4 regions of the Clostridium intestinale genome follow, and region 1 is predicted to be linked to each of the others. Evidence: a T-box and tRNA genes for the amino acid it is inferred to sense, from the RefSeq annotation. Region 1 holds a T-box; the other regions hold tRNA genes.
The links. The T-box of region 1 lies ahead of alaS (alanine--tRNA ligase). A T-box ahead of a tRNA ligase gene usually reads a tRNA of that ligase, here a tRNA-Ala.

Region 1 (5,531 bases):
CAGAACGCTAAATTCCAATTTGCAAGTGAGATATAGTAAAATATTTTAACTAGAGTATTTTTAGAATTAAAAAGGGGATATGTATGAATAAGAAAAAGTGGACTTTTATGGTCGCTATAATGGGTTTAGCTTTACTGCTTTATTATATTAACATAAAACCTCATTATAAAATTTCGAGGGAAAATGTTAAGGATATATATTGTAAGTATTCTAATAAAAATGGATATTATTCTATTAAAGTTAGTGATGCGGATAAAGAGATGATAATAGATGAAGTAAGTAAAATGAGAAAAAAGAGTTTATGTGGAGAGGTGGGTACACTATATTACGATTTTGTCATTGAGCTTACTACTGGGGAAACTTTAACTTTCCATGAAAACACAAAAAATATCATAAAATTATATTTCAAAGATGGAAAGTCTATTTTAAATATAAAAGCTCCTAAAACTTATGAGTTTATAAAAAGATTTACTGATGAAAATAATATTGAGAGATATTGAAGAACTTAAAGTTGTTTGGAAATAATAACATTTTATAATAGCACTCTGCTATAAACAGATAAAAGTTTATGGCAGAGTTTTTTTATTTTTAGGAAAATAGGCATAAAGAATCTAATGAAACTTCATAAATAAATGTTATATTTTATCAATTTTTAGAAATACTAAATATATAATTTTCTATGGGAGGCGATTTTTTGAAACGTAGGAAAGATTTTGTGGGTATGATGGTTTTTGATGTTGGGGGAAAGAAAATAGGAACAGTAACTGATATATATATAGATTTTTATAAAGGAATAGTTAAGGGGTTTAAGATTTCGGCTTTTAGTTTGTTTAAGAAAAAGCAGTTTATAGCTATTGAGGATATTTTATCTTTAAATGAGATTATAGTGACGGCTAAAACAACCTCTGAAGAAGGTATAGCTTTTTTGGATATTAAGGATATGGAGGTAATAAGTAACGAGGGGAATATTTTAGGTGTAGTTGAGGATGTTCTTATTAATTTATTGAATTATTCGATTAAAGGTATGATTGTTGCCTCAGGAATTTTTGATAAAATATATAAGGGAAAAAGAGTCTTGCTTATAAATAACAGCATACTTGGTGAAAAAGAAATATTATATTATGAGGATCAAAGGATATCCTTTAAGTCTCTTCCACACAATTTGGTGATGTCTAATGAATAGAAGTTATGTGGTGAAGTGGGGCAAAAGAATTGGAATATTACTTTTATTACTAGCTATTATATTCATAATAAATAAAAGTTCTATTATAAGAGAGATAGTAGGTGTGGTTTTTACATCCTTTATAATAGCCTATAGTTTAAAACCTGTTAAAAATTCTATAGTAAGTAAATTTAAGTTTAACGAGAGGTTAGTCTCTGCCTTATTAGTAGTTGCTATATTAGGTACTGTTGTTTTAACTTTTGCTTTATTGATACCAACATTATTTAAAGAAACTTTGGATATAGAAAATATTTTAAATGGATTTACTGAATTAATCGATTCAGTTCTTAATAAACTTAGAAGTTATAATATAGGTGTTGTAGATGTTATTTATGAACAGACTAGTGAAAAGTTAAATGTTTGGCTTATTGATACTTCTTATAGATTTTTTGATACCCTTATAGCTTTGTGGGAGAATATGATTTCCTTGGCTATAATTCCTGTTGTGACCTATTACTTTCTAGCTGATGGGAAAACTCTTGGCAGCAAGCTTTTATTGGTTCTTCCAACTGAAAAAAAAAGTGTTGTTAAACTTATCGGTAAGGATATAGATAGACTTTTAGGTAAATATATATTCTCTCAGCTTCTATTGTCACTTATTATAATAGTTTTGACCTTTATAGGTTTACTTGTAATAGGGATTAAATTTCCTTTATGGCTCTCTATTTTAAATGGAATATTTAATATAATTCCTTATTTTGGGCCTATAATAGGGTTAGTTCCAGCTCTTTTAATAGCTTTTTTAACTTCTCCATCTAAGGCCATTGCTGTTGCTATATTATATTTTGTAATACAGCAGTTAGAAGGGGATCTTATAGCTCCTAAGGTTACAGGGGAATCTATTAGTATGCATCCTATTTGTATTATATTATTGCTTTTAATAGGAGAAAAATTAGGAGGAATATTTGGGATGGTTTTGGCTGTTCCTATAGGTGTTATGGTTAAGGTTATATATGAGGATATAAATTATTATTTATTTTAGAGATATTAGTTATGACTAAAGGTGATAAATATTGACAAAGTTATCGGCGTATCCTATAATTCAAATATATGTTTGTGTTTGGCTGTGAAGAGAATGAGTAGATTTAATTAATGTATCTAGAGAGGAAGTGGCTTTGGTGAAAACTTCTTACATATTAAATTGAAGCTGTCTTGGAGCTGATTTTCTTGAGTGATGCTAAGATTTTAGCATAATTAGGGTGGTACCGCGGAAGTTATGTCTTTCGTCCCTTGTTTAGGGATGAAGGGCTTTTTATTTTAATTTTTTTTATTGTTGGAGGTAAAGTATATGAAATTCATGGGAGCAAATGAGCTTAGAGAAGCGTATTTAAGTTTTTTTGAAAGTAAAGAACATTTAAGGCTTGAGAGTTTTTCTCTTGTACCTAAAAATGATAAGAGTTTATTATTAATTAATGCGGGTATGGCGCCATTAAAGCCTTATTTCACAGGACTTCAAGAGCCACCTAAAAACAGAGTAACAACTTGTCAAAAGTGCATAAGAACTGGTGATATTGAAAACGTAGGAAAAACCTCAAGACATGGTACTTTCTTTGAGATGCTTGGAAACTTTTCTTTTGGAGATTATTTTAAGGAAGAAATTATTCCTTGGGCTTGGGAGTTTATAACTGAAACTTTACAAATTCCTAAAGATAAGCTTTATGTAACTATATATTTAGAAGATGATGAAGCTTTTGATATTTGGACTTCAAAAACAGATGTAGATCCAAGCAGAATTTTTAGATTAGGTAAGGATGATAACTTCTGGGAAATAGGAGTAGGACCTTGTGGACCTTGTACAGAAATTCACTTTGACAGAGGAGAAGGTAAGGTTCAAACTGTTGAAGAATTTTTAAAGGCTGCTGATGATGATAGAATAGTTGAGTTTTGGAACCTTGTATTTACTCAATTTGATAAGGATGAGCAAGGAGTTTACAATAAACTTGCAAAACCTAATATAGATACTGGAATGGGACTTGAAAGAATAGCTACAATAATGCAAGGGGTAAACAATATTTTTGAAATAGATACAGTAAGAAGTATACTTAACAAGGTATGTGGGGTTACAAACTCTAAATATGGTGAGGACCCTAACAAAGATATATCTTTAAGAATAATTACTGACCATCTTAAGAGTGTTGCTATTTTAATTTCTGATGGAGTTTTACCTTCAAATGAAGGAAGAGGTTATGTTTTAAGAAGATTATTAAGAAGAGCTGCAAGACATGGAAGATTGTTAGGCGCTAAGGATATTTTCCTTATAGATATAGTTGATGTTGTTATTGAGAACTATGGAAAAGCTTATTCTAATTTAGTTGAAAAGAAGGATTATATAAAGAAAATTATTTTATTAGAAGAGCAAAGGTTTAATGAAACTATAGATTCTGGGATGGATATATTAAAGTCTTATATAGAAGAAATGGAGAAGGCTTCTGAAACTGTATTAGTTGGAGAAAAAGCTTTCAAATTATATGATACTTTTGGATTCCCACTAGAACTTACTATGGAAATATTAGAGGAAAAAGGTTTATCTTTAGATTTAGAAGGTTTTAATAAGTCTATGGAACATCAAAGAACCTCAGCTAGAGAAGCAAGAGGGGAAAGTACTTACATGGGTACTGATGATAAACCTATCAATAAATTAGATGCTTATATAGAAACTGAATTCTCAGGATATTCAAAACTTGAACTTAAATCAGAAGTGGTTGCATTAGCTGATAGTAGTGATTTAAAAGAAAAGTTATCCGAAGGAGATAAAGGTTATATAGTTACTTCTAACACTCCATTTTATGCTGAAATGGGAGGTCAAGTAGGAGACACTGGTGTTATTTATAATGATATTTTTAAGGCAGAAGTTTATGACACTAAGAAAAATGTTTCTGGAAAGACAATCCACTACGTTACTGTAGTTCAAGGTGAAGTTTTAGTTAATGAAGAAGTAACACTTAAGGTAAATAGAGTAAGAAGAAGCAACATAGGTAAAAACCATACTGCAACTCATATGCTTCATGAAGCTTTAAGAGAAATACTAGGAGAGCATGTATCTCAATCTGGATCTTATGTTGATGCTGAAAGATTAAGATTTGACTTTACACACTTCCAAGGATTAACTAGAGAAGAGCTTGACAAGGTTGAGGATTTAGTTAATGAAAAAATAATGGAAGTATTTGATGTTGATACTGATGTTATGACTATGGATGAAGCAAAATCTTCTGGAGCTATGGCTTTATTTGATGATAAATATGGTGATAAAGTTAGAGTGGTTTCTGTTGGGGAATTCTCAAAGGAACTATGTGGAGGAACCCATGTTAGAAATTCAGGAGAGATTGGATTATTTAAGATTGTTTCTGAAGCTGGTGTTGCAGCTGGAGTAAGAAGAATAGAAGCTTTAACTGGATTTAATGCTTTAAGATATATGGAAGAAAAACAAAATCTATTAAAAGAAGCTTGTGGAATATTAAAATGCAGCGAAAAAGAAGTAATTAAAAAAATTAATACAACAACTCAAGAGCTTAAGGAAAAGGACAAAGAAATTCAAGAGCTAAAGAGTAAATTAGTTTCTGGAATTGAAGATGAAATATTAGGAGCTAAAAAAGTAATAAACGATGTAGAAGTTGTTGCTTATGTAGTTTCAGATGTTGATGCTAATTCTTTAAGAGATCTTGCTGATAAGGTAAGAAATAAATTAGACCTTGGTGTAGTTGTTTTAGGTAGCGTTTTAGGAGATAAGGTTAACTTTGTATCTATGGCTACTAAAAATGCATTACCAAAAGGCGTACACTGTGGTAAAATCATTAAAGAAGTTGCTACCGTAGCTGGTGGTGGCGGTGGTGGAAGACCAGATATGGCGCAGGCGGGTGGTAAAGATCCGCTGAAAGTTAATGAAGCTATTGCCAAATCATATGAAGTGATTGAAAATTTGGTAAAATAGTGTACATTTTTAATATATTAAGTTATAATAAACTTAGATAATGGGTATATTTATTAATATGTTAATGTAATATTGTGCGAAGGGATGGTGAAGCTGCCTTTTAGCAGCGAATTATGAACGACAATATACAAAATACTATGATGTTTGATAGAAATAGAGATAAAAAAGATTTAACAAAGGCAATGCTGACAGAAGTTTATGATTCACTTATTGAGAAAGGATATAATCCTGTGAATCAATTAGTAGGCTACTTGATTTCCGGAGATCCAACATATATTACTAACTACAATGGAGCTAGAGCTCTAGTGAGAAAACTAGAAAGAGATGAGATTCTAGAAGAAGTAATAAAATCCTATCTAGGAATAGAGTAAAGAGTGCCTT
Region 2 (5,531 bases), 1.8 Mb from region 1:
ACTAGGATGTTGGCTTAGAAGCAGCCACTCATTAAAAGAGTGCGTAATAGCTCACTAGTCGAGAGATCCTGCGCCGAAGATGTTCGGGGCTCAAACTTACCACCGAAGCTACGGGCTTACAGTAATGTAAGCGGTAGAGGAGCGTCGTAAACGGGCAGAAGTCGTACCGAAAGGAGCGGTGGACTGTTTACGAGTGAGAATGTTGGCATTAGTAGCGAGATGTGAGTGAGAATCTCACAGGCCGAAAACCTAAGGTTTCCTCAGGAAGGCTCGTCCGCTGAGGGTTAGTCGGGACCTAAGCCGAGGCCGAAAGGCGTAGGTGATGGACAATAGGTTGATATTCCTATACCACTACCATCGTTATTACCGATGGCGTGACGCAGGAGGATAGTGTGTGCTAGCTATTGGATGCTAGTCTAAGCACTTAGGGAGTTAAGACAGGAAAATCCGTTTTAACAATTCTGAGGTGTGATGGGGAAGTCCATTTATGGATGAAGTACATGATTCCACGCTGCCAAGAAAAGCGTCTAGGGAGAAAAGTAGTGCCCGTACCGCAAACCGACACAGGTAGGTGAGGAGAGAATCCTAAGGCCGGCGGAAGAATTGCAGTTAAGGAACTCGGCAAATTGACCCCGTAACTTCGGGAGAAGGGGTGCCTACGAGAGTAGGTCGCAGAGAATAGGCCCAAGCAACTGTTTAGCAAAAACACAGGTCTCTGCTAAAGCGAAAGCTGATGTATAGGGGCTGACGCCTGCCCGGTGCTGGAAGGTTAAGGGGAACACTTAGCGCAAGCGAAGGTGTGAACTTAAGCCCCAGTAAACGGCGGCCGTAACTATAACGGTCCTAAGGTAGCGAAATTCCTTGTCGGGTAAGTTCCGACCCGCACGAATGGCGTAATGATTTGGGCACTGTCTCAACTGCAAATCCGGCGAAGTTGTAGTGCAAGTGAAGATGCTTGCTACCCGCGATTGGACGGAAAGACCCCGTAGAGCTTTACTGTAGTTTAGCATTGAGTTTCGGTATTGTCTGTACAGGATAGGTGGGAGACTGGGAAACTAGGGCGTCAGCTTTAGTGGAGTCAACCTTGGGATACCACCCTGATAGTACTGGAATTCTAACTGGACACCATGAAACTGGTGACAGGACATTGTTAGATGGGCAGTTTGACTGGGGCGGTCGCCTCCGAAAAAGTAACGGAGGCGCTCAAAGGTTCCCTCAGAAGGGTCGGAAATCCTTCGAAGAGTGCAAAGGCAGAAGGGAGCCTGACTGCGACACCTACAAGTGGAGCAGGGACGAAAGTCGGACTTAGTGATCCGGTGGTACCTCGTGGGAGGGCCATCGCTCAACGGATAAAAGCTACCTCGGGGATAACAGGCTGATCTCCCCCAAGAGTCCACATCGACGGGGAGGTTTGGCACCTCGATGTCGGCTCGTCGCATCCTGGGGCTGAAGTAGGTCCCAAGGGTTGGGCTGTTCGCCCATTAAAGCGGCACGCGAGCTGGGTTCAGAACGTCGTGAGACAGTTCGGTCCCTATCCGTCGCGGGCGTAGGAAATTTGAGAGGAGCTGTCCTTAGTACGAGAGGACCGGGATGGACTGACCTCTGGTGTACCAGTTGTTCCGCCAGGAGCATAGCTGGGTAGCTAAGTCGGGAAGGGATAAACGCTGAAGGCATCTAAGCGTGAAGCCCACCTCAAGATAAGATTTCCCATAGAGTAATCTAGTAAGATCCCTTGAAGAACACAAGGTTGATAGGTGAGGGGTGTAAGTGTGGTAACATATTTAGCTGACTCATACTAATAGATCGAGGGCTTGACCAATAAGTTAACTGGAATATATATTATTAAATGAACTTACGTGCAATTTTGAAAGAACAAAATTCTTTCATAATATATTTGGTGATAATGGCATAAAGGTAACACCCCTTCCCATTCCGAACAGGATCGTTAAGCTTTATTACGCCGATGGTACTGCATGGGAGACTGTGTGGGAGAGTAGGAAGTCGCCAAATAATTTATGGATCTTTAGCTCAGTTGGTTAGAGCAACCGGCTCATAACCGGTAGGTCCGGGGTTCGAGTCCCTGAAGGTCCACCATTTCTGGGGGTATAGCTCAGTTGGGAGAGCACCTGCCTTGCACGCAGGGGGTCAAGAGTTCGAATCTCTTTATCTCCACCAAAAAAGACACATGTTAAGCATGTGTCTTTTTTGTTTTAACTTATTTCTAAATAACATTTTCTATTGTAACAGTAGTTTTTTTGTGATCATATTTAAATCTTTTGAAGCAAGATATAATTAAAAATAAGCATTATTTTTTTAGCTTTTTCATATATTACATAAGGATTAATTAAAGGTGATGAATTTTTTGAAGGTGAAAAGATTTATAAACATTATTAAATATTTTATTTTAATATTTATTTTTCTAATTTTCATAATAATTATAAAAGGCAGGGGATACGAGTTACAGGATATATATCAGAAATCCCTAGGAGATGGATGGCTTATGGTTTATAATTATAGAAAAGTAAATACATCATTTAGAGTAGATTTTGGATATGGATTTTTAGTAATAACTATAATTTTAAGTGTATTTATAGAGTTAATGAAAGCTTATATATGCAAGATAAAATTAAAGTAAATATTAGGAATGACATATATTTTATTAATTATATTGAAATGAAAGGAACTATACTTTAAAATAAGAGTTATATTAGAAAAATTTTAGGGTATTGTTTCTGTATATAATTAAATAAAAAATTTATATAAATGTATAAATAGGATGACTTGAATACGTTTAAGGGGTTAATGTAAATTGGCATCGAACTTAAAAAAACATATTATATAAGTATAGTATTTTTTTACTTGTTAATTATATAAAATTATTGGGAAAAAGAGAGTGGAAGATGGGGAGTGTTTCTATGTCAAAAATACAAGAGCTGAAAGAAAAACTAGTAGAATTGAAATTGAAAAAAAGAGAATTAATTTTAGCGGGTAAAAATACAAACAAAATAGACGAAGAGATTGACGAACTAGAGAAACAAATAAAATTAGAAGATAAAAAAGATGAATAGATTTAATAAATTTTAAAAGTCGCTTAAGGCGACTTTTTGTTTTATATCTAAATGGATTATGGAAAGGTTTTAAATTATGTAACTTATAAAAAATATCAATACTATAGAATTAATGGAAAATTATGTTATAATTACATTATTAAGATTTCAAGGGGTTGAGAATATGGTTGAACTTAAAGATAGAGTAGAGGATGAAAAGACAGAAATAATAGATATTAAAAATATATCAGAGTATGATACATATCTATTTCACAATGGCAGTCATTATAATGCATATAAATTTATGGGAGCTCATCTTATTACTGAGAAAAGAAAAAGAGGGGTTCGTTTTACAACATGGGCACCTAAGGCAAAAGCAATAAATGTAGTAGGAGACTTTAATAATTGGGAAGTTCTTGAGGAATATTCATTAGAGAGGATAACAAAGTCTGGTTTATGGAGTTCTTTTATCCCTAGTATGAAAGAAGGTCAGGTTTATAAATATGCTATAACTACTGAACAAAATAAAATTATATTAAAATCAGACCCATATTCAATATATAGTGAATTAAGACCTAATACCGCATCTATTATAACGAGAGATTTAAAATATAGATGGAAAGATAGAAAGTGGATAAATTCAAGAAATAAAACTGATATTTATAAAAGTCCAGTAAATATATATGAACTTCATCTTGGGTCATGGAGAACTGATGAGAATGGAGAATTTCTATCTTATTTAGAACTAGCAAAAAGGTTACCAGAATACGTGAAAAGTATGGGTTACACGCATGTAGAATTGATGCCAATAATGGAACATCCTCTAGATGATTCTTGGGGATATCAGGTAGTTGGATATTATTCCGTTACTAGTAGGTATGGGACAAGAGATGAATTCAAGGAGCTTATAAACGCTCTACATAATGAAGGAATAGGGGTTATTTTAGACTGGGTACCAGGACATTTTTGTAAAGATAATCATGGTTTATATAAGTATGATGGCTCTGTTACCTATGAATATGAAGAGCTAAGTAAACAAGAAAATAAGGGCTGGGGAGCTGCGAATTTTGATTTAGGAAGGCCGGAGGTTAAGAGCTTTTTAATATCAAATGCATTGTATTGGCTCAGAGAATTCCATATAGATGGATTGAGAGTCGATGCAGTTGCTAATATATTATATTTAGATTATGGAAGAGAAAAAGGAGAGTGGAGTCCTAATAAATATGGAGGACGTGAAAACCTAGAAGCAGCAGAATTTATTAAAGAATTAAATACAGCAGTATTTAAAGAGTTTTCTAATATTTTAATGATTGCTGAAGAATCAACAACATGGCCAATGGTAACTAAACCTGTGGAGATGGGTGGATTAGGGTTTAACTTTAAGTGGAATATGGGTTGGATGAATGATGTATTAAAATATGTTGAGATCGATCCTATATATAGAAAGTATCATCATAATCTTATTAATTTTGCTATGATGTATCATTATACAGAAAACTTTATTCTTCCAATATCTCATGATGAGGTTGTACATGGAAAGAAATCTTTAATAGATAAAATGTGGGGAGATTATTGGAATAAGTTCTCTGGACTAAGAGCGTTTTTAGGTTTTATGATGACTCATCCAGGTAAAAAAACTACCTTTATGGGGAATGAATTTGCTCAATTCATAGAATGGAGAAGTTATGAGCAGCTTGAGTGGAAACTTATAGATGAATTTCCGAGACATAAGCAAACTCAGGACTTTTATAAGGATTTAAATAATTTATATAAAACTGAAAAGGCTTTATGGCAGCTAGATTATGAGCACGATGGTTTTAAATGGATTGATGCAGATAATAAAGATCAAAGCATATTTATATACTGCAGAATGGGTGAAGATAAAAAAGATACTTTAATAGTGATATGTAATTTTACTCCTAAGGTGTATTATGATTTTAAGGTTGGAGTTCCATATTTAGGTGAATATTATGAGTTGTTTAATAGTGACGCTAGCAGTTATGGTGGTTCAGGACAAGTTATGGATGAAGTGATTACAGCTAGTTCACAAGGATGGCATAAGGAGAAATATAGTATAAAAATTAAGGTTCCACCTATGGCAACATTGATCTTAAAGCCACAAAAAATTGAGGAAGAAATATTAGAAGATGAATTAGTTGAAAGTAAGTGAGTATGGAGGGTATTTTATGAAAATATTGTTTGTAACTTCTGAGGCAGATCCATTTATAAAAACAGGTGGTCTAGGGGATGTAGCAGGTGCCTTGCCAAAAGAGCTAAATAAAGAAGGGGTAGATATTAGGGTAATATTACCTAAATATAAGAATTTGAAGAGTGAATATAAAGATAAATTGAGATTCGTAAAGTGGTTTATGGTACAGGTTGGATGGAGAAGGCAATATTGTGGGATTTTTGAATATGATATAAAAGGTGTAAGATATTATTTTATAGATAACGAGCAGTATTTTTCAAGAGATGGATTATATG
Region 3 (5,531 bases), 2.0 Mb from region 1:
CAGGAAAATCCGTTTTAACAATTCTGAGGTGTGATGGGGAAGTCCATTTATGGATGAAGTACATGATTCCACGCTGCCAAGAAAAGCGTCTAGGGAGAAAAGTAGTGCCCGTACCGCAAACCGACACAGGTAGGTGAGGAGAGAATCCTAAGGCCGGCGGAAGAATTGCAGTTAAGGAACTCGGCAAATTGACCCCGTAACTTCGGGAGAAGGGGTGCCTACGAGAGTAGGTCGCAGAGAATAGGCCCAAGCAACTGTTTAGCAAAAACACAGGTCTCTGCTAAAGCGAAAGCTGATGTATAGGGGCTGACGCCTGCCCGGTGCTGGAAGGTTAAGGGGAACACTTAGCGCAAGCGAAGGTGTGAACTTAAGCCCCAGTAAACGGCGGCCGTAACTATAACGGTCCTAAGGTAGCGAAATTCCTTGTCGGGTAAGTTCCGACCCGCACGAATGGCGTAATGATTTGGGCACTGTCTCAACTGCAAATCCGGCGAAGTTGTAGTGCAAGTGAAGATGCTTGCTACCCGCGATTGGACGGAAAGACCCCGTAGAGCTTTACTGTAGTTTAGCATTGAGTTTCGGTATTGTCTGTACAGGATAGGTGGGAGACTGGGAAACTAGGGCGTCAGCTTTAGTGGAGTCAACCTTGGGATACCACCCTGATAGTACTGGAATTCTAACTGGACACCATGAAACTGGTGACAGGACATTGTTAGATGGGCAGTTTGACTGGGGCGGTCGCCTCCGAAAAAGTAACGGAGGCGCTCAAAGGTTCCCTCAGAAGGGTCGGAAATCCTTCGAAGAGTGCAAAGGCAGAAGGGAGCCTGACTGCGACACCTACAAGTGGAGCAGGGACGAAAGTCGGACTTAGTGATCCGGTGGTACCTCGTGGGAGGGCCATCGCTCAACGGATAAAAGCTACCTCGGGGATAACAGGCTGATCTCCCCCAAGAGTCCACATCGACGGGGAGGTTTGGCACCTCGATGTCGGCTCGTCGCATCCTGGGGCTGAAGTAGGTCCCAAGGGTTGGGCTGTTCGCCCATTAAAGCGGCACGCGAGCTGGGTTCAGAACGTCGTGAGACAGTTCGGTCCCTATCCGTCGCGGGCGTAGGAAATTTGAGAGGAGCTGTCCTTAGTACGAGAGGACCGGGATGGACTGACCTCTGGTGTACCAGTTGTTCCGCCAGGAGCATAGCTGGGTAGCTAAGTCGGGAAGGGATAAACGCTGAAGGCATCTAAGCGTGAAGCCCACCTCAAGATAAGATTTCCCATAGAGTAATCTAGTAAGATCCCTTGAAGAACACAAGGTTGATAGGTGAGGGGTGTAAGTGTGGTAACATATTTAGCTGACTCATACTAATAGATCGAGGGCTTGACCAATAAGTTAACTGGAATATATATTATTAGAAGGAAACTCCTTAGCTAAAGCTAATGAGTAACTTCGAAGGACTAAATCAAAGATTTAGATTCTCACTTATGTGCAATTTTCAGAGAATAATTTCTTTGAAAAAGTGTTGACAAAGCTTTGACAGCACTATATAATAATCAATGTAACATGTAACTGACAAGTAAATCTGGTGATAATGGCATAAAGGTAACACCCCTTCCCATTCCGAACAGGATCGTTAAGCTTTATTACGCCGATGGTACTGCATGGGAGACTGTGTGGGAGAGTAGGAAGTCGCCAGTTTACATGAGGATCTTTAGCTCAGTTGGTTAGAGCAACCGGCTCATAACCGGTAGGTCCGGGGTTCGAGTCCCTGAAGGTCCACCATTTTTTGGGGGTATAGCTCAGCTGGGAGAGCACCTGCCTTGCACGCAGGGGGTCAAGAGTTCGAATCTCTTTATCTCCACCAATGAAAAGCTATGAACAATTGTTCATAGCTTTTTTTGTAATATAAAGGTTAAGGAGGATTGTTTAGAGATGCTATATAGAATAAAACAATTTATATGGGCAGTTGAATCTTTATATAAATCATTAGATGATAAGTACATAAAAAAGTATTTAGATGAAGATGAGATACAACTATTCTCTCTTTTAAAGAAAACGGATAAACATCATTGTGTCAGAGTATCAAAGGATATTCTAAAGCATATAGAGAATTTAAATAATATACCAGAAGTGAATGACGAAGTTTCTGTAGATATGGATGTTGATAAGGATAGAATATTAAAGTTAGCACTACTTCATGATATAGGAAAAATCAAAAGACCTCTTAACGTAATTGAAAAATCTATAATTGTTATATTTGATAAAATAACTAAAGGAAAAATAAAAAAATATGATAATATAAAAAGTATAGATATATATTATAATCATCCTAAAATAGGATCAGACATATTGAGGAAAAGTTCAAAATATGATGATGAGTTTTTAGAGATAGTAGAGAACCATCACATAAAAAAAGATACTTCTAATAAGTTACTAGAGATAGTACAATATTATGATAATAAAAATTAGAATTTAATATGGGGTGAATTTATGAACAGTTTAATTAGGAGAAAAGAGATTATAAGTCATATAGCTAAAATACATAGGCCTATTAAAGGCGTAGAATTGGCTAATATTTTTGGCGTAACTAGACAGGTTATAGTTAAAGATATAGCTATTATAAGAGCAGCAGGCGTTAATATAATAGCTACTCCTGAAGGTTATATGATAACAAAAGAAGAATCAAGATATAAGAAAGTTTTAGCTTTAGCTCATAAAGAAGAAGAAATGGTAAGTGAACTAGAAATAGTTATAAAATTTGGTGGAATAATTGAAGATGTTATAATAGAACATCCTATATATGGCGAAATAAAAGCAAATTTAATGATCAGAAATTTGAATGATTTAGATAATTTTATAGATTTATATAAAAAGAATAAAGCTAGACCCTTATCAGCATTGACTGAAGGGATTCATCTTCATACTATATCTACTGATAATGAAAAAGATATGCAACTAATAGTAGAAAACCTAGAAAAGGCTGGATATATATTAAAAGATTAGCGGGGGTAAGGAGATGAAGAAAAAACAGTTTTTGATACTAATAGGGGTTTTGTTTATGATATTAGCTTTAATAATATCGTCAACAAAGCTTATTATAGATATCGAATGGTTTCAAGAAGTAGGTTATATAAAGGTGTATCTTACAAAAATGCTAGCAGTATTAAAGCTTATGGGCCCCTTATTCCTATCATGTTTTGTATTAATATATCTATTGAGCAAAAGTATATTAATAAGCATAGAGAAAGAATTTAAATCTGAGAGTTTATTTAAATTGAGAAAAGCTGTATTAGTTTTTAATATAATAATCTCCTTTATTATATCTATAAATGCTTCTATGAAATATTGGTATAATATATTATTATTTACTAATTCAAATCTTTTTAATTATAAAGATCCTATCTTTAATATAGATGCATCTTTTTATATATTTAAATTACCATTAATAGATATAATTTATAATTTTTTTAAAGATATTTTATTTATTGCTTTAATCATAACAATAGGGATTTATGTATTTATTAGTTTAAAGAAATATGCTATAAATAAAAATTATATGAAATTTAGTCAGCATTTAAAAGAGTTTAAAGAAATATTAGGTAAACAAGCAGCTACTTTAGTATCTATGATTATATTCCTTATAGGAGTAGGATATATATTGAAAAGTTTCTATATATTATATAGTAATAATGGAGGATCATTTGGTGCTAGTTTTACAGATATAAATATAACACTAAACTTTTATAAAGTAATAATAATAGTTTCAATAATATCATCAATTATCGCATTTATTATGTTAAGAAGAAATAAATTTAAGCCACTAATATTTTTTACAGGAATAATATTGTTTTTAATAATAATACAGCCACTAATATATAATATTGTGTATAAATTCTTTGTAAAACCTAATGAAATAGAATATGAAAGCCCTTATATATCTTATAACATAGATGCAACCAATGAAGGTTTTAATATAAATAATATAGAAGAAAAAGATTTTGATCCAGGAATGGATTTAAATAGTACTAAAATAAAAAATAATAAACAAATAATATCAAATCTTAAAGTAAACTCTTCAGGACCAGTTTTAAACTTTTATAATCAAGTACAAGAAATAAGAAGTTATTATAAATTTTTAGATATAGATACAGATCGCTATATTATAGATGGTAAGTACACACAAGTATTTTTGGCACCAAGAGAGATAGAAACATCAGCCATAGATAATTGGCAGAGTAATCACATGGTATATACACATGGGTATGGAGTGGTTATGAGTAAAGTAAATAAGGTTACAGATGAGGGGCAACCAGATTTTTTGATGAAAAATTTGCCCACTGAAAATCTTACTAATATATATTTGAAAAATCCTAGAATCTATTTTGGTGAAGTTACAAATGATTATGCAATTGTAAATACCTCAAGTGGTGAATTGGATTACCCTAAAGAAAATGGAGATACTAACTATAAGTATGATGATAAAGGTGGCATAAAATTAAGCCTATTTAATAGAATATTATTTAGTTTAAGAGAGCAAAATTTTAAAATTTTATTCTCTGGAAATATTACAAACGAAAGTAAGATTTTAATTAATAGAAATATATTAGAGAGAGTAAAAAAGATAGCTCCTTTTTTGGAATATGATGAAGATCCTTATATGGTAATAAATGAAGGCAAGTTATATTGGGTTATTGATGGATATACAACTGCTAATAATTTTCCTTACTCTCAGCCATATGGAGGAATAAATTATATTAGAAATTCATTTAAAGTTGTTGTAGATGCTTCATCAGGAGAAACTAATTATTATATTGTAGATGAAAAAGACCCTATAGTTTTAGGATATTCTAAAATATTTAAAGGATTATTTAAAAATAAAGAAGAAATTCCTTCAGGATTACAAAGCCATTTTAAATATCCTAAGAAGATATTTGATATTCAAAGCAACGTGTTATCAACCTATCATATAAAAGACCCTAAAGAGTTTTTTACTTTAGAAGATGTATGGGAAGTTTCTAGTAATAGCTCGGATGCTAAAGAAAGCTTAAATAATAATGAAGGGTTGTATCTTGTTACACAATTGCCTGGAGAGAAAAATGAAGAGATGGTATTATTCAATTACTTTAATATGAAAAGTAAGAAGAATATGATTTCTATGTTAGGTGCAAGAATGGATGGAGAAAATTATGGGGATTTAGTATTATTTAAATTTTCACCTGAAAAAACTATCTATGGACCATACTTATTTAGAAATCAGATACTACAAGATCCATATATTTCGCAGGAGATTTCTTTATGGGAAGGTAAAGGTTCTAAAGTTGAATATGGTGAGACCGTAATATTACCTATAGAAAATTCCCTTATATATATGCTTCCAATTTATCTTAAGGCAGATGTAGAAAAAACTATACCAGAAATGAAGAGAATTATTTTATCAGATGGTAAAAAAATAGTTATGGAAGAAGATTTAAATAAAGCATTAGAAAGCTTATTTAATTATAAAGAAAAAATAATAAATGAAAATACTATAAATGAAGA
Region 4 (5,531 bases), 1.9 Mb from region 1:
CGAACTGTCTCACGACGTTCTGAACCCAGCTCGCGTGCCGCTTTAATGGGCGAACAGCCCAACCCTTGGGACCTACTTCAGCCCCAGGATGCGACGAGCCGACATCGAGGTGCCAAACCTCCCCGTCGATGTGGACTCTTGGGGGAGATCAGCCTGTTATCCCCGAGGTAGCTTTTATCCGTTGAGCGATGGCCCTCCCACGAGGTACCACCGGATCACTAAGTCCGACTTTCGTCCCTGCTCCACTTGTAGGTGTCGCAGTCAGGCTCCCTTCTGCCTTTGCACTCTTCGAAGGATTTCCGACCCTTCTGAGGGAACCTTTGAGCGCCTCCGTTACTTTTTCGGAGGCGACCGCCCCAGTCAAACTGCCCATCTAACAATGTCCTGTCACCAGTTTCATGGTGTCCAGTTAGAATTCCAGTACTATCAGGGTGGTATCCCAAGGTTGACTCCACTAAAGCTGACGCCCTAGTTTCCCAGTCTCCCACCTATCCTGTACAGACAATACCGAAACTCAATGCTAAACTACAGTAAAGCTCTACGGGGTCTTTCCGTCCAATCGCGGGTAGCAAGCATCTTCACTTGCACTACAACTTCGCCGGATTTGCAGTTGAGACAGTGCCCAAATCATTACGCCATTCGTGCGGGTCGGAACTTACCCGACAAGGAATTTCGCTACCTTAGGACCGTTATAGTTACGGCCGCCGTTTACTGGGGCTTAAGTTCACACCTTCGCTTGCGCTAAGTGTTCCCCTTAACCTTCCAGCACCGGGCAGGCGTCAGCCCCTATACATCAGCTTTCGCTTTAGCAGAGACCTGTGTTTTTGCTAAACAGTTGCTTGGGCCTATTCTCTGCGACCTACTCTCGTAGGCACCCCTTCTCCCGAAGTTACGGGGTCAATTTGCCGAGTTCCTTAACTGCAATTCTTCCGCCGGCCTTAGGATTCTCTCCTCACCTACCTGTGTCGGTTTGCGGTACGGGCACTACTTTTCTCCCTAGACGCTTTTCTTGGCAGCGTGGAATCATGTACTTCATCCATAAATGGACTTCCCCATCACACCTCAGAATTGTTAAAACGGATTTTCCTGTCTTAACTCCCTAAGTGCTTAGACTAGCATCCAATAGCTAGCACACACTATCCTCCTGCGTCACGCCATCGGTAATAACGATGGTAGTGGTATAGGAATATCAACCTATTGTCCATCACCTACGCCTTTCGGCCTCGGCTTAGGTCCCGACTAACCCTCAGCGGACGAGCCTTCCTGAGGAAACCTTAGGTTTTCGGCCTGTGAGATTCTCACTCACATCTCGCTACTAATGCCAACATTCTCACTCGTAAACAGTCCACCGCTCCTTTCGGTACGACTTCTGCCCGTTTACGACGCTCCTCTACCGCTTACATTACTGTAAGCCCGTAGCTTCGGTGGTAAGTTTGAGCCCCGAACATCTTCGGCGCAGGATCTCTCGACTAGTGAGCTATTACGCACTCTTTTAATGAGTGGCTGCTTCTAAGCCAACATCCTAGTTGTCTTCGAAATCCCACATCCTTTTCCACTTAACTTACACTTTGGGACCTTAGCTGACGATCTGGGCTGTTTCCCTTTTGACTACGGATCTTATCATTCGCAGTCTGACTGCCGAACTAATAGTATATGGCATTCGGAGTTTGATAAGGTTCGGTAAGCGATATGCCCCCTAGCCCATTCAGTGCTCTACCTCCATTACTCATATTCGACGCTAGCCCTAAAGCTATTTCGAGGAGAACCAGCTATCTCCGAGTTCGATTGGAATTTCTCCGCTATCCACAGCTCATCCCATGGTTTTTCAACACCAACGTGGTTCGGTCCTCCACGAGATTTTACTCTCGCTTCAACCTGGCCATGGATAGGTCACCCGGTTTCGGGTCCACGACATGCAACTTTGTGCCCTATTAAGACTCGGTTTCCCTTCGGCTCCGTACCTTAAGTACTTAACCTCGCTACATATCGTGACTCGTTGGCTCGTTCTACAAAAAGCACGTCATCACACATATAAAGTGCTATGACCGGTTGTGGGCATACGGTTTCAGGTTCTATTTCACTCCCCTCCCGGGGTTCTTTTCACCTTTCCCTCACGGTACTTCTTCACTATCGGTCATCGGGTAGTATTTAGCCTTGGGAGGTGGTCCTCCCTGCTTCCCACAAGGTTTCACGTGTCTCGTGGTACTCTGGATCAGAACTTACTATTTCGCGTTTTCATCTACAGGACTATTACCTTATGCGGTGGAACTTTCCAGTTCTCTTCGATTAACGTAATTTAGCTTTTATGTTCTGTCCGCAACCCCAGAAATAAATTTCTGGTTTGGGCTCTTTCCCTTTCGCTCGCCGCTACTTAGGAAATCGATTTTTCTTTCTCTTCCTTCAGGTACTTAGATGTTTCAGTTCCCTGAGTTTACCCTCCATAAGCTATGTATTCACTTATGGATACATGGGGTTTCCCATGTGAGTTTCCTCATTCGGACATCTCTGGATCACAGGCTATTTGCGCCTACCCAGAGCTTTTCGCAGCTTATCGCGTCCTTCTTCGGCTCCCGATGCCAAGGCATTCACCATACGCCCTTTATATCTTGACCTATGTCATTCTATAAAAGAATTTGATTAATTAATTGCCAACTGGCTTTATTATATATTACTTTACTTACTTATGTGCAATTTTCAAAGAACAACAAAAACACTAAATTTAGTATTTTTGTGGTGGGCTTAAATGGACTCGAACCATCGACCTCACGCTTATCAGGCGTGCGCTCTAACCAGCTGAGCTATAAGCCCATATAGTGGTGGAGATAAAGAGATTCGAACTCTTGACCCCCTGCGTGCAAGGCAGGTGCTCTCCCAACTGAGCTATACCCCCATATATGTTATATATAATTTTTTGAGAGAAGATCTCTCAAAATTAAACAGAGGAAAACGTAAATCTTCGTCAATTATATTGACTGAATTTTATACTTAAATTCTACTAAGTTGTAGTTTTAAGTAATTTCTCCATAGAAAGGAGGTGATCCAGCCGCAGGTTCTCCTACGGCTACCTTGTTACGACTTCACCCCAATCGCTGACCCTACCTTCGGCCGCGCCCTCCTAAAAGGTTAGGCTACGGACTTCGGGTATTGCCAACTCTCATGGTGTGACGGGCGGTGTGTACAAGGCCCGGGAACGTATTCACCGCGACATTCTGATTCGCGATTACTAGCAACTCCAGCTTCATGCAGGCGAGTTTCAGCCTGCAATCCGAACTGAGACGAGTTTTATAAGTTTTGCTCCACCTCGCGGCTTTGCGTCTCTTTGTACTCGCCATTGTAGCACGTGTGTAGCCCTAGACATAAGGGGCATGATGATTTGACGTCATCCCCACCTTCCTCCGCGTTAACCACGGCAGTCTTGCTAGAGTGCTCAACTAAATGGTAGCAACTAACAATAAGGGTTGCGCTCGTTGCGGGACTTAACCCAACATCTCACGACACGAGCTGACGACAACCATGCACCACCTGTCTTCCTGTCCTCCCCGAAGGGAGAACTTCCTCGATTAAGAGTAATTCAGGAGATGTCAAGTCTAGGTAAGGTTCTTCGCGTTGCTTCGAATTAAACCACATGCTCCGCTGCTTGTGCGGGCCCCCGTCAATTCCTTTGAGTTTTAATCTTGCGACCGTACTCCCCAGGCGGGGTACTTATTGTGTTAACGGCGGCACAGGGGGAGTCGATACCCCCTACACCTAGTACCCATCGTTTACGGCGTGGACTACCAGGGTATCTAATCCTGTTTGCTCCCCACGCTTTCGAGCCTCAGCGTCAGTTATTGTCCAGAAAGTCGCCTTCGCCACTGGTGTTCTTCCTAATCTCTACGCATTTCACCGCTACACTAGGAATTCCACTTTCCTCTCCAACACTCTAGACACCCAGTTTGGAATGCAGCACCCAAGTTAAGCCCAGGTATTTCACATCCCACTTAAGTATCCGCCTACGCTCCCTTTACGCCCAGTAAATCCGGACAACGCTTGCCACCTACGTATTACCGCGGCTGCTGGCACGTAGTTAGCCGTGGCTTCCTCCTCAGGTACCGTCATTATCGTCCCTGAAGACAGAGCTTTACAACCCGAAGGCCTTCATCACTCACGCGGCGTTGCTGCATCAGGGTTTCCCCCATTGTGCAATATTCCCCACTGCTGCCTCCCGTAGGAGTCTGGGCCGTGTCTCAGTCCCAATGTGGCCGATCACCCTCTCAGGTCGGCTACGCATCGTCGCCTTGGTGAGCCGTTACCTCACCAACTAGCTAATGCGCCGCGGGCCCATCTGATAGCGGATTACTCCTTTGGTCATTTGAAGATGCCTTCATTTGACTTTATGCGGTATTAATCTCCCTTTCGGGAGGCTATCCCCCTCTATCAGGCAGGTTGCCCACGTGTTACTCACCCGTCCGCCGCTAGGAAATTACCGAAGCAATTTCCTCGCTCGACTTGCATGTGTTAAGCACGCCGCCAGCGTTCGTCCTGAGCCAGGATCAAACTCTCAATTTAAGTGACGCTTAAATAATTAAGTGCACAAATTTTAGTTTAATCTTACTCTAAGAATTACGTTGACTTTAAGTAGTTGCTTCAAGTTTTACACTTGTTACAATTACTTACTCACAACTTTCGTTGTGTAAGTTTTATTCAAAACTTCTTAAGTTTCCTCTGTTTAATTTTCAAAGTTCTTCTTTTTATGTCACCTTTTGGCGACTATTTTATGTTATCAAAAACTTTAATTTTTGTCAACATTTTTTTATTTGTTTTTGTTGCTTGTTTTTTTCTCTTCAAGCGACGTGTTTTATAGTATCATCTATAATTAATATATTCAAATATATTAATTACCAAATTGGATAGTTTAAACTTATCTTTCTTTCCATTGCTACAATATTCTACATATTACTTATATAGATACACATGGTTCAGTTTATATTATATTCTTAATATCATATTAATATACATCTATCCTTTCACTGCTTTCCTGTAGGAGTTTCTTCCCAAATTCCTTAGATTTCTTTATATTTAAATAAAAAAAGGATTAGATTGACGCCAAGAACCGAGTCTACCGATTAGAAGTGCACTACTGCCTTGTAGGAGCTTCTTCCCAAGTTCCATTAGATTTCTTTTTTCTTATTTCTCACTTTCTTGAATTCTTCTATTCTTGAATTCTTCTATAAAAATACAGACGGCTCCTACCGAGCCGCTGTATTTTTATAGAGGGTTAGTTTTACCTATCACTTACTTTGTTAACTATAAGAAATAAAATAGTTAAGATATCAAAGCAAGCTAAGTGCACAAATTAAAATTACCTTCCTCTTATTTAATTACTAAATGAATGTATTTAAAACTTAAATTTGAAATTTAATTGCTCCTAGATAGCTTTAAAAGCAGGAAGAAAGAATGATGCAGCAGAGAAATCAAATAAATTATGCTCTTAAGCACTTACTAATGTGGGAACTATGCGGTAAATTTTTAAAAATCATAAAAAACTAATC

Region 2: it has a tRNA-Ala gene. The T-box ahead of alaS (alanine--tRNA ligase) is inferred to sense a tRNA for this amino acid. The anticodon was not compared.
Region 3: it has a tRNA-Ala gene. The T-box ahead of alaS (alanine--tRNA ligase) is inferred to sense a tRNA for this amino acid. The anticodon was not compared.
Region 4: it has a tRNA-Ala gene. The T-box ahead of alaS (alanine--tRNA ligase) is inferred to sense a tRNA for this amino acid. The anticodon was not compared.

Annotation. Positions count from the first base shown of each region.
Region 1 is NZ_CP121166.1:962,956-968,486, forward strand. It holds gene P8F83_RS04950 (hypothetical protein) at 1-11, shown strand, start outside; gene P8F83_RS04955 (hypothetical protein) at 84-500, shown strand; gene P8F83_RS04960 (PRC-barrel domain-containing protein) at 695-1,183, shown strand; gene P8F83_RS04965 (AI-2E family transporter) at 1,176-2,204, shown strand; T-box leader at 2,280-2,456, shown strand; gene alaS (alanine--tRNA ligase) at 2,511-5,150, shown strand; gene P8F83_RS04975 (IreB family regulatory phosphoprotein) at 5,264-5,521, shown strand.
Region 2 is NZ_CP121166.1:3,891,118-3,896,648, forward strand. It holds rRNA gene P8F83_RS19810 (23S ribosomal RNA) at 1-1,819, shown strand, start outside; rRNA gene rrf (5S ribosomal RNA) at 1,894-2,010, shown strand; tRNA gene P8F83_RS19820 (tRNA-Ile) at 2,018-2,094, shown strand; tRNA gene P8F83_RS19825 (tRNA-Ala) at 2,100-2,175, shown strand; gene P8F83_RS19830 (hypothetical protein) at 2,363-2,635, shown strand; gene P8F83_RS19835 (hypothetical protein) at 2,916-3,068, shown strand; gene glgB (1,4-alpha-glucan branching protein GlgB) at 3,181-5,217, shown strand; gene glgA (glycogen synthase GlgA) at 5,234-5,531, shown strand, end outside.
Region 3 is NZ_CP121166.1:3,650,418-3,655,948, forward strand. It holds rRNA gene P8F83_RS18685 (23S ribosomal RNA) at 1-1,381, shown strand, start outside; rRNA gene rrf (5S ribosomal RNA) at 1,575-1,691, shown strand; tRNA gene P8F83_RS18695 (tRNA-Ile) at 1,699-1,775, shown strand; tRNA gene P8F83_RS18700 (tRNA-Ala) at 1,782-1,857, shown strand; gene P8F83_RS18705 (HD domain-containing protein) at 1,926-2,462, shown strand; gene P8F83_RS18710 (transcription repressor NadR) at 2,484-2,996, shown strand; gene P8F83_RS18715 (UPF0182 family protein) at 3,010-5,531, shown strand, end outside.
Region 4 is NZ_CP121166.1:2,854,888-2,860,418, forward strand. It holds rRNA gene P8F83_RS14615 (23S ribosomal RNA) at 1-2,612, opposite strand, end outside; tRNA gene P8F83_RS14620 (tRNA-Ile) at 2,732-2,808, opposite strand; tRNA gene P8F83_RS14625 (tRNA-Ala) at 2,815-2,890, opposite strand; rRNA gene P8F83_RS14630 (16S ribosomal RNA) at 3,028-4,548, opposite strand.